4 regions of the Alkalimarinus alittae genome follow, and region 4 is predicted to be linked to each of the others. Evidence: predicted binding sites of a transcription regulator. Region 4 holds the regulator's gene; each other region holds the start of a gene.
What was found. Region 4 encodes FNR, which switches genes on or off when oxygen is low (the NO sensors DNR and NnrR bind a similar motif). Its sites were predicted from a motif close to TTGATCTAGATCAA; they were not measured.
Positions count from the first base shown of each region.

Region 1: the regulator FNR is predicted to act here: its motif matches at 3,083-3,096, upstream of hemN (oxygen-independent coproporphyrinogen III oxidase).
Region 2: the regulator FNR is predicted to act here: its motif matches at 2,266-2,279, upstream of ccoN (cytochrome-c oxidase, cbb3-type subunit I).
Region 3: the regulator FNR is predicted to act here: its motif matches at 3,172-3,185, upstream of fliK (flagellar hook-length control protein FliK).

Region 1 covers NZ_CP100390.1:2,463,694-2,468,160, reverse strand. The annotation lists gene NKI27_RS11245 (Tll0287-like domain-containing protein) at 247-774, opposite strand; gene NKI27_RS11240 (phosphoribosyltransferase family protein) at 900-1,430, opposite strand; gene hemN (oxygen-independent coproporphyrinogen III oxidase) at 1,614-3,005, opposite strand; gene NKI27_RS11230 (sulfite exporter TauE/SafE family protein) at 3,127-3,810, opposite strand; gene ccoS (cbb3-type cytochrome oxidase assembly protein CcoS) at 3,869-4,081, opposite strand; gene NKI27_RS11220 (heavy metal translocating P-type ATPase) at 4,159-4,467, opposite strand, start outside.
Region 2 covers NZ_CP100390.1:2,453,726-2,458,192, reverse strand. The annotation lists gene ccoO (cytochrome-c oxidase, cbb3-type subunit II) at 1-566, opposite strand, end outside; gene ccoN (cytochrome-c oxidase, cbb3-type subunit I) at 578-2,005, opposite strand; gene NKI27_RS11185 (helix-turn-helix domain-containing protein) at 2,385-3,104, opposite strand; gene NKI27_RS11180 (methyl-accepting chemotaxis protein) at 3,137-4,467, opposite strand, start outside.
Region 3 covers NZ_CP100390.1:2,801,230-2,805,696, forward strand. The annotation lists gene NKI27_RS12690 (heme lyase CcmF/NrfE family subunit) at 1-50, opposite strand, end outside; gene ccmE (cytochrome c maturation protein CcmE) at 124-600, opposite strand; gene ccmD (heme exporter protein CcmD) at 597-776, opposite strand; gene NKI27_RS12705 (heme ABC transporter permease) at 773-1,519, opposite strand; gene ccmB (heme exporter protein CcmB) at 1,589-2,308, opposite strand; gene ccmA (cytochrome c biogenesis heme-transporting ATPase CcmA) at 2,305-3,033, opposite strand; gene fliK (flagellar hook-length control protein FliK) at 3,267-4,467, shown strand, end outside.
Region 4 covers NZ_CP100390.1:885,590-890,056, reverse strand. The annotation lists gene NKI27_RS03910 (DUF302 domain-containing protein) at 124-603, shown strand; gene NKI27_RS03905 (hypothetical protein) at 878-1,987, shown strand; gene fnr (fumarate/nitrate reduction transcriptional regulator Fnr) at 2,121-2,882, shown strand; gene NKI27_RS03895 (hypothetical protein) at 3,139-3,552, opposite strand; gene alr (alanine racemase) at 3,672-4,467, opposite strand, start outside.

The sequences.
Region 1 (4,467 bases), 1.6 Mb from region 4:
TAGCTTAGGATAAGTTCCAATGTTCTAAGTTAGCTTCACTTCATTAAAATTATTTTAATTAACCGCTCTAACTTTCTGTTAAATAAAGTATAGGTGTGATTGTGTTTTGTTGTAGTTGTAACGAAGGATAATAATGTAAAGAATTGTAAGTTTTAGGTACTCCGAGAGGGAGAGCAGGCGACCCTTTTGGCTAAGGAGGCCGCCTATTTTATGACACTAATACTGGGTCCTCAGGAACTGAGGGCTTTAGAGCTTAATCTTAACCGTAAATGCACCTCTAATATCACCCTCTTTAAAGCCTGTTGCAGTGTCATTAGGGTAGAGGGCTGAAATTTTTTCCTTTAAGTCTGGTTTAACAGTGCCGCCATGACAGGCAAGGCATCCTGCTTGTGTTGGGATTGCTTTCATAAATCTAAATATTTTTTCTCCATCAATAACGGTGATAGCGCCATGCTCTAGCATCGACATATCAACACCTTCATTTTTTTGTTGTTCAAATGAGGCTAATATTTGACGCTCCCAGCTGTCAGGGGCGTTTGATGAGTTTCTTGGCTTCAAGCTTGTTCGTCTAACATCAATATCTTGGTCTGTTGATACTGATGTTGTGATGATAGGGGCTTCGATATTACATACTTCAAGTGCAGCTGAAGGCCCCTTAGCTTTCATTGTCGAAGTTAGTGTATGTTTTAACGCTGAACCAAGCTGCTTAATTGCCACCTTGCTTTGCTGGGTTAGCGACTGAAGATCGTCATCAGCATTGACGGTCTGACTCATTATTAGACCAGTAAGTAGGGTTGTGAAAATGCTCAATTTTGTTGTTTTATGTATTAAGTCCATAGGGGGTTGACCTATATTTACATGTCAGTTTAGTTATATATCTAAATGGTTATGTAAATATACTACAAAGAAATAAGGGGGTATAGATTTAAATCAAGTGATTGGGCTTGTGCTACTCCGCCACAATCAGATAATGCCACTATGCAGCAGATCTCATTTATACTGGCGCCACTACGCCTTACCAAAGCAGATGCTGTGCTGATCGTGTGTCCAGATATAACAACGTCATCAAATAAAAGCACGTTATCAGTACTTTCACACTCATCTTCTCTTATATAAAGCGCCTCATAATTAATGCCAGGGTGTAGTTCTTTGTACCATTTTTCTGGGGTTCGTTTATATTTTCTGATGAATGATAAGGGGCAATTGAGGCCGTAAGCGACTGCTGATGCGAAAGGTAATGCATTTGTTTCTATAGCAACGATTCGATCAATATTGGCATCGATGTAATGTTGAACAAAACCATCAATGACCATTCTGAATGCTTTTGGGGTCGATATTAATCTAGAAAGATCAATATAGCTGATGCCTTTCGTTGGGAAGTCGTTATAACGGGAGATTAAAGACTTAATAAGATAATCATCAAAAACCATAGTGTTCACCTTAACCGTTAATAGCCATTAGTGCTAAACAAATGGAATAGAAATACTAGGCGTTGTTATAAGTAAGTATAGATTAAGTTAGGTTAACTTGGGGAAAGATATAAAGATACAAGCGAGTAACGTGTTTTACTACGCGACTCGCTTAGACGTCGTTAAATTATTTACAGCAGGACGCTAGATGATTCTAGAATAGCCCTTTTGTATTTCTTCAGCAGGAATGTATTTATCAAATACTTTACAGATTGCACGTATTAGAAGTCGCCCACCGGGTTGTACGTAAATGGTATCACCCTCGATATTTATAAGCTTGTCAGTCACGTACTGAGATAAGCGGCTCATTTCATCTTTAAAGTATTCAGCAAAAACTAAATTGTGTTGTTTTTCAAACGCGTTCATATCAAGGCTGAAATGACAGATAAGCTGCATAATCGCATCTTTTCGAATTAAGTCGTCATCAGTAAGCCAAACACCACGTTTTACTGGCAGTAAGTTGTCGTCAATAGCTTGATTGTATTCTTCAAGATCATGGTGGTTCTGGTAATAACATTGACCCACTTGACTGATAGATGAAACGCCCATACTGATTAAGTCGCAGTCGCTGTGAGTTGTATAACCCTGAAAGTTGCGATGTAACTTACCGTGTTTTTGTGCGATCGCTAATTCGTCATCTGGCTTAGCAAAGTGATCCATACCGATATAAACATAACCGGCATTCAATAGCGTTTCGATGGTCTCATGCAGAATGACAAGCTTTTGATCAGGTGTTGGTAAATCTTCTTCATTGATTCTTCGCTGAGGCATAAATCTGTGGGGCATATGCGCGTAGTTAAATACAGATAGCCTGTCTGGGCTCATATCAAGTACACGTTGGACTGTCTCAGCAAACGTTTCAGGTGTTTGAAAGGGGAGACCGTAAATAAGGTCAAGGTTGATAGACTTAAACCCTAGTGCTCTACCGGTATCAAGTACAAACCGTGTTTCTTCCTCTGACTGTACGCGGTTAACGGCTTTTTGAACTTTAGGGTTAAAGTCTTGAACACCTAATGAGATCCGATTGAAGCCAATTTCTCGAAGGGTTTTTAAGGTCTCTTCGCTGGCTTCTCTTGGGTCAATTTCAATCGAGTAATCGCCACTATCATCATCAAGTAATTTGAAGTTTTTACGCAATTCAGACATTAACTCACGCATCTGTTCATCGGCTATGAATGTGGGTGTACCGCCACCCCAATGCAACTGCTCTACAATGCGATTTTCGGAGAATAAATCTGATTGCATTTTAATATCTTTATACAGGCGATCTAGATATGGCTGTGCACGATCGCGATGCTTAGTAATCACTTTGTTACAAGCACAGTAGTAGCAAACATGCGCGCAAAAAGGAATGTGAACATACAGTGATAACGGCGCGTCGCTATTTCTGCACATGTCAGCGGCAGATACGCAGTCCTTGGCGCCAAACTCTCCATCGAATTGAACCGCTGTTGGGTATGAAGTGTATCTTGGACCAGAAAGGTCGTAACGCCTGATAAGATCTTCATTCCAAACTAACTTGTCGATATTGTTCATATTGAAGGTTAACCTGATAATAGGTGAAATAGGTATAAAATATTCTGTTCAGTATAGCGGGTTGTTAGGTAGGGTCGTTGACACATATCAACGGATGTTTATTGCGTTTATTCGTTAGCTTTTAGACTGCTAATGATTGTATAAAAGGAAAGCTCCAAACCCCATAAATGATTAACAGTGTTCCTGACATGGCTTTAAAGCCTTTATTTTTGAGTAGGCTGGACGCCCTCTCAGCTAGTAAACCGGTGGTAAGGATCGCGGGGAGTGTTCCTAGCCCAAATGCCATCATTAAAGCGGCAGAGCTTAGAGGTGCATTAGCCATGCTAGACCATACTAGTGTCGAGTAAACTAGGCCGCAGGGTAACCACCCCCAGAGCATTCCTAGCAGTAGAGCGCCTCTTAGGTCTTTGACGGGTAATATTTTTTTAGAATAAGGCTCTACTTTTCTCCATAGTGTACTGCCTGCTTTTTCGATCAATGTTAGGCCGTTTCCCCATCCTGCTATATAGATCCCCATCAGTACTAATAACGTGGCAGCGAATGTTCTAAGTCCTAAAAAAACAACAGAGCTTTGGTCTGCCAGCAGCCAACCGAAGGTGCCAACAATAAGCCCCGCTACTGAATAGCTAGAGATACGGCCTACGTTATAAGAAAGTAGGGTAAGTAGTAGGCGTTTTTGATAGCCCTCACCTGTTGGGATTGCCATCGATAGCGCGCTAGTGATGCCTCCACACATACCAATGCAATGTGTACCGCCAAGAAGGCCTATGATGAATGCTGTGCTGAGTTCAAGCGTGTGTTCCATAATGAATATCTGTCGCTGTTTTAAGGCGTGAGGATTTTGCTCTAAAAGACGTTAAAGACTAGTCAGTATTATTAGGTTTACAGACGGGGACGGTTGGCTCAGGTTTTGAGTTGTTTGATGGCACCATACCCTCATCATCGTCAAATAAAATGCTATGGGCGGGGCCTTCAAGGTCATCAAATTGGCCACTCTTTACTGCCCAGCTAAATATAACGACGGCTAGAGATATTAGGACAATTGATAGCGGGATTAATATGTATAGGATTTCCAACGTGTAAACCTCTAACTGGAATCAACAAGGTTGAATTATAACAGAGACGCTTTCTGGCTACGAACTTCTCTAATTATTTAAGCTTTAAGTCGCATGGCATTACACACAACAATAAGCGAACTGGCAGACATACCGATTGCTGCAGCATAAGGGGGGATCATACCGCTTGCAGCTAAGGGGAGTGCTAAAAGATTGTAACCGATTGCCCAGCTGATATTCTGGCGGATTATTTTACGGGTTTTTTTACCGGTCAATAACGCTAATTCAAGAGTATTAAGATTGTTTGATAGTAAAATGGCATCCGCTTTCAATTTTGCTAGGTCATTCGCATTGCCCATGGCTACGGAAAGCTGAGTGCCAGCCATTACGGGGACATCATTGAGCCC
Region 2 (4,467 bases), 1.6 Mb from region 4:
GCCACCATTGCTTCAATTTCGGTTTTACCTTTAACTGCTTCAGATGCACCAGCAATATCTTCGTCTGTATAGGGAACACCTACTGATCTAAGGGCTTCCATACGCTTTGGCGTGATTTTGTGGTCAATCTTATTGGTAAATAACCATGGGTATGATGGCATTTTAGACTCAGGTACAACGTTTCGAGGGTTGTACAAGTGAGCTCGATGCCAATCGTCGCTGTATCGTCCGCCTACACGTGCCAAGTCAGGCCCGGTACGCTTAGAACCCCATAAGAATGGGTGCTCATAAACATGCTCGCCTGCAACAGAGTAGTGACCATAACGTTCGGTCTCTGCACGGAAAGGTCGAATCATCTGTGTATGACAGACATGGCAGCCTTCACGAATATAAACGTCACGTCCTTCTAATTCCAATGCACCTAGTGGCTTAAGGCCTTCTATTGGTTCAGTTACCTGCTTTTGGAAGAACAAAGGAACAATTTCTACTAGTCCCCCAAAGCTAATGGCAACTAATATCAACACAATCATTAGCCCGAGGTTTTTTTCTACAACTTCATGTTTCATGTTAAACCTCCTTAAGCTGTCTGTGGGACGTTATCAAGTGCCTGAGCACCTTTTACGCGCACAGTCATCCAAGTGTTATATGCCATTATCAGCATTCCTGAAAGGAATATTGCACCACCGATAGCGCGTACTAAGTAACCAACATGGCTGGCTTCTAGTGACTCAACAAAGCTATAGGTAAGTGTTCCATCATCATTGATCGCTCTCCACATCAAACCCTGCATAATACCGTTTACCCACATTGCTGCGATATACAGTACGGTACCAATAGTGGCAAGCCAGAAGTGAACGTTGATTAATGAGGTGCTATACATGCTATTAAGGTTGTATAGCTTCGGAATCAAGTGGTACATGGCACCGATAGACACCATTGCAACCCAACCTAAAGCGCCTGAGTGAACGTGACCTACGGTCCAGTCAGTGTTATGTGATAAAGCGTTAACTGTTTTAATCGCCATCATCGGGCCTTCAAACGTAGACATACCGTAGAAGGAGAGAGAGACAACTAAAAATCTAAGAATTGGGTCTGTACGTAGTTTATCCCAAGCACCTGATAGCGTCATCATACCGTTAATCATACCACCCCAAGATGGCGCAAGCAGGATTAGCGACATTGCCATACCGGCACTTTGTGCCCAGTCAGGGAGTGCGCTGTAATGCAAGTGGTGAGAGCCTGCCCATACATAGATTGAAATCAATGCCCAAAAGTGAACGATTGATAATCTATATGAATATACAGGGCGGCCTGCTTGCTTAGGTACGAAGTAGTACATTATTCCGAGGAAACCAGCGGTTAAGTAGAAACCAACGGCATTATGTCCATACCACCACTGAACCATCGCATCAATAGTGCCTGGATAGATAGAGTATGATTTCCATAGTGTGACTGGAACTTCAAGGTTATTAAAAATGTGTAGGACAGCAATCATTAAAATGAATGCGCCGAAGAACCAGTTTGCAACGTAAATATGCTTTGCTTTTCGCTTCATGATCGTGCCAAAAAACAAAACAGCGTAAGATACCCAAACAATTGCAATTAGGATGTCGATTGGCCACTCTAGTTCTGCATACTCTTTAGTCGATGTATAACCTAATGGTAAGGTGATAACGGCTAAAACGATAACCAGTTGCCAACCCCAAAAGATGAAGGATGCCAAAGAGTCGGAAAACAGTCGTGCTTGGCAAGTGCGCTGCACAACATAGAAGGAAGTTGCAAAAAGTGCTGAACCACCAAAAGCAAATATAACCGCATTTGTGTGAAGAGGGCGAAGACGACCAAAGCTAAGCCAAGGTGTATCGAAGTTGAGTGCTGGCCAAACTAATTGTGATGCGATCAATACGCCCACGGCCATCCCAACAATACCCCACACGACAGTCATAATGGCGAATTGGCGCACCACTTTGTAGTTGTATGTCGTCTGATTGTTTACTGTGCTCATTATTCAGGATCCAATTTTTATCACAAGCTAGAAGTGAAGAGGACTATAAGAAATAACGCAAGCTATCTCTTTGAGGTTGAAAAAACATAACCGTGCTCCCGACCAGTTAATTCAACTAATATCGCTACGTGTATATAAATAAATCGACTAAAATCGATAAATCTATAGTAGCAGCGCGCGAAGGATACGTTTTGTTATTGATAAAAGTCAATAGACACGCCCTTGGGAGGCAGTCTATTTTGTTTGTGGTTAAGGGGTGATTGATATAAATCAATACCTTGCTTATAAATACCTCTATTTAGGTATTTTGAAGGGGGTTAATATTGATTCCAAAACTATACAACAATGATGCTGATAGTTTTACAAGGGCTGGAGGGGATTAGATTTTTAGTTCTGAGTAGTTAACGATATGAATGTTTTTACCGCTAGCTTCAATCAAATTTTTATTTTGTAGAATAGTTAATGAACGGCTTAAGGTTTCTTTAGTAATACCCAAGTAATTAGCTATTTCGCTTCTGCTCATGCTGAGCTTAATATCTATATAGTTTTGACTTCTTAGCTTATATCGCGATGAAATATTATAAAGAAAAGCCCTTACTTTCGTTTCAGCATTAGTGGTTACTGCGAGGCTTTTTCTTATTTCAGTCTCTTGGTGGCTATCGATTGCAAACAGATTAACTAGATTAGTTAAAAGTGAGGGTAGGCTATTAGCGCTTTTGATCAGACTTTGGTAATCCATTATGCAAACACTACTGTCCTCAAGCGCTATTAATGTATTTGGGTAAGCGCCCATAGCAATCCCGTTTTGGCCAGCGAGTTCGCCTTTTAATTTGAACGATGTAATTTGTGGCTTAGGCAGACTTGAATGCCAAACTTCTTTTGCAGACCCTGCTGTAAATGCATAAAGGTCCTTAAACGGTTGACCTTCAGTATAGATGATTTGCCCTGCTTTTATGGGCTGTTTTTTGAGTACTAATGACTCAGAAATGTCTATAACGGATTCGCCAATAGTTTTAGGAGCGCAAACAGGGTGTAATGCGCAATCTAAACAGGCGATGTGGTCTGTATTTTCTGTTTCGGGCAATAAGATTTGATTCATGCATAGAATTACACCCTAGTGCACTGAAGCAATCATTGATGATGATCAAGCTGCGAAAAATAGATTTTATAGTCAGAATATAGGAGGTTAACGTTATCTGATGTGTCGGTGATCTGTTTTGATAGCATTGAACCATTGGTGCTGATCAGCGTTAAGTTGTCAGCTAGATCAGACGTAAGTTGATGTTGTTTGGTTAATGTTTCACTGTGGTTGATGATCTCAGTGTTAAATTGATCCAGTAATTGAGTTATGTCTTGTAGGTGCGCGTTAAGGGTATCCAAAATAACGGTTGTATCGTTCACCTCGTTCCGCGTGTTGTTAAGTAGTTCTTTGGTGTCATGAGTGTCTTGGTCGAGTGTGCCTAAAATAGATTCTATCGCCTCAGTTGACTGTTGAGTTTTTGTGGCAAGCGTTCTTACTTCGTCAGCAACAACGGAAAAGCCTCTACCTGCATCTCCAGCTCTTGCTGCTTCAATAGATGCATTCAGTGCGAGTAAGTTGGTTTGCTCCGCTATTCCTTTTATTTCAGACAGTATGGTCGCTATCTGGGTGCAATCATCAATTAGCTTGTCGGCTAATGCGCTTGATTTGATAGAGTTCTCATCAAGCTTACGTGTTTTCTTTATAGATTGTTCGCTGCAATCAGTGCTTTCAGAAACCTGCAAAAGCATGTTTTCTGTGCCAGTTAAATGAGATTGCGCTCCGACTAATACGCGTTCAGAGTGGGCGATAAAGCGTTGAACCTGATCCGCTAAATTAGTGTATTGATTAGTTTGCTCAGCGCTCAATTCTATTGCATGTTTGAGCGGGTTTAGTGTTTCGTCTGCTTTTGCTGCAATATCGGTGATAGATTGTTCAAAACGATATTTCATAATATCACGCTGACGTTCTAGCGTTTTTAATGCAGTGTGGATATTAGAGGTGTGAGACACCTTACCGGTATACATATACTGGGTGATTTTACTTGAGTAAATATTGTTAGCGATATTCCTGATGTACTTAGACTCTTTCGTTAAGTAAGTACTGAACAGCAAACCGATAATGACGGTTGATAACACGATTATCGGCAACGCCCACTCAATCGGGGCAGTTTTTACTAATAAACCGGTCATGCAGGCAAGTAGAGCATAAGATATTAGCCCCATGAGAGCGGGTGGAAGTTTGTAGTGCTTAGGCGTTATTGATTTTCGATTATCTTTAATTCGGCTATATATAATCTCAGCGCGGAGCTTCTGCTGATCTGAGGCCGCAACGCTAACAGACTCAAACCCGATGATTTTACCCTTATTAGTGATGGGCTCTATGTATGTGTCTGTCCAATAAAATTGGCCCGCCTTACTTCTATTTTTGATAACGCCCATCC
Region 3 (4,467 bases), 1.9 Mb from region 4:
GCGAGTATTAACGCAAAATGACCTAGCTCTGGTATTAGCTCAGAGTACATATCTACTTCCTGTTTTTAGCGTTATTTAAACGCGTTACAATGTTTAAGTGTCATCAAACAACAAGTTCGATAGTTAGTATGTCTGCTTTTCGGTATACGATTTAACGTCTTGACCGTCTGCAGTTTTTCCTGATTTATCGAGTGCATCTTGCACTTCAGGGGGCATATACTTTTCATCATGCTTAGCGAGCACTTCATCGGCTTGAAAAACGCCATTAGCATCTACATTACCCATTGCAACAACGCCCTGTCCTTCTCTGAACAAGTCAGGCAATATTCCTGTATAGGCAACTGGGATGCTAGCATTGAAATCAGTCAGTTCAAAGTTCACTAATAAACTAGCGTCATCTCTTTTAATACTCCCATCTACTACCATGCCGCCAGCTCTAATTCGAGCCCCTTCAGGTGCTTCACCTTCTGATATCTGGGTTGGGTTATAGAAAAGGTTAATGTTCTCTTGCAATGCAACTAATACTAAACCGACCACTGCAGCACATCCGAAGACTAGAAACAGTACCAATATTAATCGTTGCTTACGTTTTGGGTTCATTGCGCGACTTTCTCCCGCTTCAATCGTTGTAAGTGTTTCTTAATAATGTCTTTCTTTTTTTGTATCGGCACTATCACGTTAGCGACAAAAATCAAAACTGCCACGCCATAGGACAACCAGACATACAGCCCGTGTCCTCCCATGGCTAAAAGATCTGAGAAACTCTCAAAACTCATAAAGCGCCTCCTTTAGTGACTAGCTTCTTAACCCAATTTGTTCGGCGCTCACGTACAAGAATTTCATTTCTAGTACGCAGCAAAATAACGGTTGTAAAAAAACAGTAAAAGCCGATTAGCATTACCAGTAAAGGCACCCACATCTCTGCAGGCATAGCCGGCTTTTCGGTCAATGTAAATGTGGCTGGCTGATGAAGGGTATTCCACCATTCCACGGAGTACTTGATAATTGGAATATTGACCATTCCCACTAATGCTAAGACCGCACTCGCTTTAGCCGCAGTAGACGCGTCTTCAATAGCAGACTGGAGCGCCATAATGCCAAAATAAAGAAACAATAATATTAACATTGAGGTTAAGCGTGCATCCCACACCCACCAAGTTCCCCATGTGGGTTTACCCCATACGGCGCCGGTCAATAATGCCAAAAATGTAAAAGACGCTCCAACAGGGGCCGCTGCTTTAACAAACACATCAGCTAGCTTCATTTTCCATATCAAGCCAATAGCACCTGCAACCGCCATCATCATAAAACAGGATTGAGCCAGGATGGCTGAAGGCACATGTATATAAATAATTCTAAAGCTATTCCCTTGTTGGTAATCAGCGGGGGCAAACGCAAGCGCCCACACACTCCCTGCAACAAGCAATAAAGTAGATACAATAGCAAACCATGGCAGCCATTTACCCGATATATCGTAAAACCATTTAGGGGAGCCTAGCTTGTGAAAAAAAGTCCACATTTATAATTTCTCGTACTTTAAATTAAAAAAGTTTTGTTTATCCATTAACAATAATTAATCTAAATAGATTTAATTGGATAAACTAATTTTTAATGCTGCCGCCGCCGCTATGGGTGACAATGTCAATGACAGCGCAAATATAGCGCCCATTAACGCAATGTAACCATCAATAGGCAACAGGTTAGCCGCAGCTTGAACCGTTCCGGTCCCGAAAATTAACACAGGGATATACAGGGGTAAAATCAACAATGAAATTAACACGCCCCCTACTCTAAGCCCTACGGTTAATGCCGCACCAATTGCCCCAATTAGGCTTAGTACCGGGGTACCCAACAATAATGTAAGCATTAACACTTTAATCGTCTCAAAATCGAGGTGCATCATAACACCTAGCATTGGCGATAAAATAATAAGTGGCACTCCAGTCACCAACCAATGGGCACATATTTTAGCTAAAACCATTATAAACAAAGGTTGAGGCGTTAAAATAATCTGTTCTAATGAACCATCTTCGAAATCCGATCTAAAAAGACTATCTAATGATAATAACGTCGCAAGTAATGCCGCCACCCATACAACACCAGCACCCGCTTCTTGCAAAAAGGATTTTTCAGGACTAACCCCTAGAGGAAATAAGCTCACGACAATCGTAAAGAAGATCAGCGGATTAACAAGATCTTGACGACGTCTATAAGCGAGGGTCAGGTCTCTTTTTAATACGGCAATAAAGGTATTCATTACCGATGGAGGCGTTGTAGCGGCCGCAATAGTAGGCATTCCGTTACTCATATTTCAGCTCCACCAACTATCGAGGTACCTGTCACCGAAGTACCGGCCATCAAAGTACAAGCACCAGCAGGCTTGCCAAGCTGTAATTTTTTAAACCCGCTTTCAAGTTGTAGCTCATGGTGAGTCGTTAACAGAACCGCACCGCCTTGTTGTGCGCGCGTTTGTAAAAGTGTCTCGAGTTCTTTGACGCCTTTTTTATCGATCGCAGTGAATGCTTCATCAAGTATCCATAGCGCATCCGTGGATAAATAAAGTCGAGCGAGTGCGACTCTACGGTGCTGTCCAGCCGATAAGTTGTGGCAGGGCACATCCTCATAACCATATAGCCCGACTTTTTCTAATGCATAGTGTATTTGGTCATCAGATACATGTTGACGCACCCCCATCAGGGCTCGTAAGTTTTCAACTGGCGTAAGGATCGCTTTAACACCAGGTTTATGACCTAAATAAAGAAGATTTGAAAGGAAGTCTATTCGAGAGGCGTTAACCGGCTCACCTTTCCAGAAAATAGCCCCTTCGTAAGCGCCCGACAGCCCACTCATAATACGCAGCAATGTTGTTTTCCCTGAACCATTAGGGCCTTCTACTTGGATTATCTCGCCGGCATTTATTGAAAAGTTAAGGTCTTCAAACAATACACGTTCATCACGTTCACAAAACAGTGATTCGGCGCGCAATAATTCGCTAGTAGATGTGTCGATAACAGTAGGCGGAACAGCAGACATTTATAACCTTCAACAACAATTTGGCTAATCTGTTTGCAGCACCATCAGCCTTTAAGGCCGCACAGTATACACAAACGGAATAAACTTCCCTAATGCTTAACTCAGGCCTATTATATAGTAAGGTTTGAAACAAATCCCTTGACCTAACTCACGTTAAATTGGGGCAAAGATTACAACTCGTTAAGGTTTTAGCTTAAAGGCTCCGAGTAAGAAGATGAGGACACTATAATTTCATGTCGATCGATGCGCCCAATAACAATAGCACCCAAACACGTTCATCGTCATCAAAGCCTTCTTCAAACCGGCCTGAAGCCCAGTCGGCAGCGCCTTCAGACAAGCCTGCGACCTCTCTAGACAGCATTAATATAAAAGTGGGTCAGGCCGTTCGCGCAAAAGTTCTCGAAACCTTGAACATAGCGACAGCACGCGCCACGCAAAACCAGTTTAATGTTACCCTAGAGATCGGTGGCGAAAAGCTTGCAGTTAAAACCAACATATTGCTACAGCCAGGCCAAATAGTTAACCTAAATGTTAACAACAAAGGCGAGTTGATTCTCCCGAAACCAGCAAACAATGATGCTGCTACGTTAATTTCGGCACTTTCAAAAGTACTGCCTTACCAGCAGCCCGTTGGTAAAGTTTTAACGACCCTTTTACAAAACCTCCCCACTCTCGGAGCTGAGAATAGCCAAGTAGCGCGACTGACCGAACAGTTAACCGCCCTGCTGCCCAAAGCGGCTAGTTTCTCTACAAACATTAGCAACAATCAGCAGTCGAACCCTGCTCAGCTCGTTAAACAAGCCATGTCTCAATCGGGCATTTTTATGGAAAGCACCTTTGCCAGTGCAGGTAAACAACAGACTTTATCCCAAGCAAGCTCGACCTCGCTCAGTGGCTCACTACTAAGCAACGCAACAATAGCCCTCGCTCAGGCTATAAAGTCTGCTACGTCAACCAGTACAACAAGTGCCTCATCAACTACTACAAACTCAGCAAATGCATTACTCACTACGACAGGCATGGCAACCCCCACCGACTTAAAGTCAACTATCAGTCAATTAATTAACAGCTTAAATAGCATTTACGCAGCCAAACACTCTGCGACAGGTCAAATCCCCCGCTTTATGGCCGAAGCCGATCCTAACCTATTGGTTAATCCGTTTAATTTTCCTTCGCCACTCAGTGCCACAAAATCAACCTCGCAGTATGACAAAAACTTGTCAGTCGGCGATCTATTAAAACGCTTGGCTGGCGCCCTTAACCGCATTCAGTTCCAACAGCTCAATAGCCTGTATCAAGCTCAAACAGCTTCTACAGATACAACATCTGTGCAAACATGGCAAATGGAGCTTCCATTTCTAACGTCGCAAAATCAAATTGATTCAGTGCAATTAAGAATAGATGAAGAAAAAGATAATAATGATAATGACGCTG
Region 4 (4,467 bases):
CGCTCTGAAACTATAAATAAGTATAGACAATACTCAGAAAAGTGAAGATTCTTTGACGAAACAGCTAAATAGAACTATAAAAACACTCTTATTCATCACCCAAACCACCTTCAAGGGCTCCCTATGCGATCTATTGTGCTTTGTTTAGCAACAACAGTAGTGATTTCATCATCAGTATTAGCAGATGTGTCACCAAGCACTACCGTCTCCCAGAACGGCCTTATAAGCATCAAAAGCAACCATGACGCTAAAACCACAACGGATAGGCTTATTAGCACGCTAGACAAAAAGGGCATGAACATCTTTGCTAGAATTAACCATGCAGAAGGCGCAGCAAAGGTAGGCGAGGCATTACGCCCTACTGAGTTAGTTATTTTTGGCAACCCAAAGGTTGGCACACCGCTGATGCAGTGCGGACAGAGTATCGCTATCGATATGCCACAGAAGGCATTGATATGGGAAGATGAACAAGGGGTAGTTTGGTTTTCTTATAACGATCCTATTTATATCGCTCAGCGCCACAGCATTAAAAATTGCGAAAAAGTCATCGATAAAATCAGTCAGGCGCTTTCGAACTTTTCATTGGCGGCCACTAAGCCTTAACGCCTGACTTTTTGAATACTATCAAAAAGGTTAAGCTGAACCTCTTGTGCGACGCAATATGCTGCTTAGCGCAGAAAGGCTCTTATATCCCCCCCTCCTCATTATTAAGCCCCCAACATATAGCTAAAAAAACTTTGTCATAAATTTTCATCAACACCTAGGTCTATTGATACAAATCAACACCCCCAATCACTCATTGAGTAGACTAATCACTCTATAATAACGGTTTGTGAGTCAGGCTTGTCTCAGACCATGATTTAATTTAGGAAACGTAATGGGCTCTCCGTTTGAGAAAATCACTCCCATAAAGGCAAATCATAGAACAATACAGGATGTTATTGGGGTTAACTCATACCCAACAAGTCGAACTATGGAACAAATTCTCTCTCACAAAGACTGGCTATTTTGCACTAACAGCTTCCGATATGACTCGCCGGATAAGCCTGGCTTGTTTGTAGAAGATAGAGAGTTTAGTTTAAAGAATTACACCGACATCATAACCAACAGCAACAAAACCAATTCTGAACTTGCGTTGTGCATATCAATGCCGCTACAAAACACCTTATGTAGCTATCCAACCCCAAAAGCAGGCCATTTAAGTAGTACAGCCGTCAGAAATTATATTGACTACCTTCTTAAAGAGATCCATCTCGTTAGTGCTCTGATCCCAAAAGATCGCAGCATTAACTATATTCATTGGCAGGGCGACATAGCACAATTATTAACGCCGGCTGAAATGACAGAGATTATGTACTCCCTCAACAAAGCCTTCAACCTACAAGACGAAAGCAGAGGGACCTTTGTTATAGAGCTCGATAAAGTCCCTGCTGATGATGCCATTATTGCCCTTATAAAAGGCCTTGGATTTAATCATATTTGCCTTGGCACACAAAATAGAGATCAAGACCCAATTGATTTTGAGTTTTTGGCAGAGCAGGTAAAGATATTCAAACAATATGACTTTAAAACTGTCAACGTTCGTTTCCTGACCAAAAAACACGAGTCATGCGCCAAGCTGAGCGAAAAGCTTGAAGGCCTAATCGCTATTAATCCTGACACTATTTATGTAATAGACGAAGATGAGCGCCTTTCTGTTCTATCTGGCGTAGAAGTAGATGAGTCTACTCAATGTAATTGTCATCAAAGATTTGAAGAAAGACTGATTCAAAGTAACTTCAACAAACTTAATCATGTTAAGTTTTCAAAGGACACGTCTGTCTCTAAAGGTATATCAGGCGACTTAATCGGTATTGGTTTAGGTGCTACTAGCTTGATAGAAAACGCATTTATACACAACGTAGACCAACTCGACCAATATTATCAACGCATAATAAATAATCAACTGCCCTTTAGTTACGGAGGCTACATTAGACCAAAGTATTGAATGATTATATTACTACCTACTTTTACCCCCTTCTCCCTACCCCTATTTTTTTATATGTTAGAATCATATAAACTAAGTAATAAATAACATAAATATTCTGCTGATATACAAGCTATTAACTGAGTAGAGCGAGATGAGCGAAAAAATCGCAGCAATAGACCCACAGCCCACTACAGGAATTAATCAATCCTGCTTACAGTGCAGTCTGAGCAATTTGTGCATCCCAATTGCTGTCAACAAAGATGAAATTGATCGCCTTGAAGACCTGATAAAGCAAGGAAAGACCATCAATCGTGGTGATCATATATTTAAAGAACACTCCCCCTTTAAGTCTTTATTCGCTGTCCGTAGCGGCGCAATTAAAACTTATTCAGTCACAGAAGACGGTGAAGAACAAGTCACAGGCTTTTATTTACCAGGGGAAATTATTGGCCTCGATAGCACCAACACAGATTCATACAGCTGCTCTGCTAAAGCGCTTGAAAGGGCCAGTGTGTGCGAGATTCCGTTTAGTCAACTTGAAACATTGGCCTCAAAAATACCAACCCTTCAACATCACTTTTTCTCATTAATGAGCAAAGAAATTCAAGGCAGCCGACAGCTTACAATGTTACTTAGTAAAAATACCGCAGAAGAGCGAATTGCATCATTACTGCTAAGCCTTTCTAGCCGATTTAAATTACGTAAACTTTCAGGCACAAGCTTTAGACTTCCCATGCCAAGAAACGACATTGGTAACTACTTAGGCCTTGCTGTTGAAACCGTTAGCCGTGTTTTTACTCGCTTTCAAAAAAGCGGCCTGATATCTGTTCAGGGTCGTGAAGTGGTGCTAGAAGATATTGACGCTTTAGTCGATATCGTAAAAAACCACAGTAAATGCATAAACCCAAAATAATACAATCATGCTAAAAAAAGAGGCTTTATGCCTCTTTTTTTATGTTTAGACGTTAATTAACTACAAGAATAATACCTACTTATTAGTATAAAATCAAATATTGATTTATATCACTTTATGGTAGTTTTTCACCCCTAAAATCACCCACTTTAAGCAATAAATTATGAAATATCATTTTACTGGCTTAATGAGTACTGATTTCATTTCAGATATACTCCATAATAATAAGTGAACCTAAGCCTAGCTAGTTATACCTTTAATTCTCTACATCTTCTTCATACTGCTCAGATACTCGACGGGCAAACACTCCGCCAAAACAGGCAAATAAGCACCCAAGAAAAACCATCACAACAGCCATGAAGGTAATATCACCCCGTTCTGCAGAAGACATGATGGAGGCTATTCCGGCAAGAAAACCAACAACGGAAGCATGCGTTACCTTATAATGAGAGGCCATCGTACCCGTCAATAGACCACCAAACGCCATCGTTAAGCAATAAACTAATACGGCAAATACAAACCAAATTTCTTGCTTATAGGTTGAAAAAAAGACGTAATCACTCGCGGCCATGCCAATATATGATGCGAGCAAGACATAAAGAGCCTGACCAAATAGACCGACCAAAATCGTCACTATCAGCCCGACAATAAGCGCTTTCCAACTAATCATTAGGTTATCCAAGTAATCGAAATAAATTAGAAGGTATCAGTGTATATGAAAATATAAGGAGGATAATTGACTTACTGCAACTGTCTTTCGTTGAAGCGCCACTTTACTTACAGCAGCGCTTAAGAAACGTATCTTCGAGGTACCCTAGCGGTTACCCCTGTTAACAGCTCATAACTAATCGTTCCAGCAGATTTGGCAACTTCATCGACTGAGATATTTTTTCCCCATAACTCAACTTCATCACCTACGTTTACTTCTGGATGGTAACTAAGATCAACACTCAACATATCCATCGAGACACGGCCAATTAATGGCACTACCCTGTCGCCTATCCAAACAGGTGTACCTGTCTCAGCGTGACGAGGATATCCATCGCCGTAGCCAGCTGCAATTGTACCGATTTTGGTTGTACGGCTTGCTCGCCACGTGCCGGCATAACCGACACAATCACCAGCCTCGATCTCATGTATCGCCATAATACGCGACTGCAGCGACATAACAGCCTTTAAGCCCATTGCCTCTGATGATAAGTGATCTAAAGGGGAAGACCCATACAACATCACACCAGGCCTCACGCAGTCGAGGCGGGTTGCTTTATGCTCTATCAACGCGGCTGAATTTGCAGCCGTTAACAGTAACCCATCTGCTGCAACCCCCATTTCATGAACGGCTGAGCGGAACAGCGCTAATTGCTGTTCCGTCACTGCCTTATCAATTTCGTCAGCAGATGAAAAATGAGTCATCACACCCACTACGTGAACCGAAGTAAGCGCTTTAAGTTTAGTTAATACATCAACTGAAATAGCCGGAGAAAACCCCAAGCGATTCATGCCAGTATTAAGTTTAAGCCAAACATCAATCACAGCATCTTTATGTTGGAATTGAGCTAATTGCTCAATTTGATAATCAGCATGA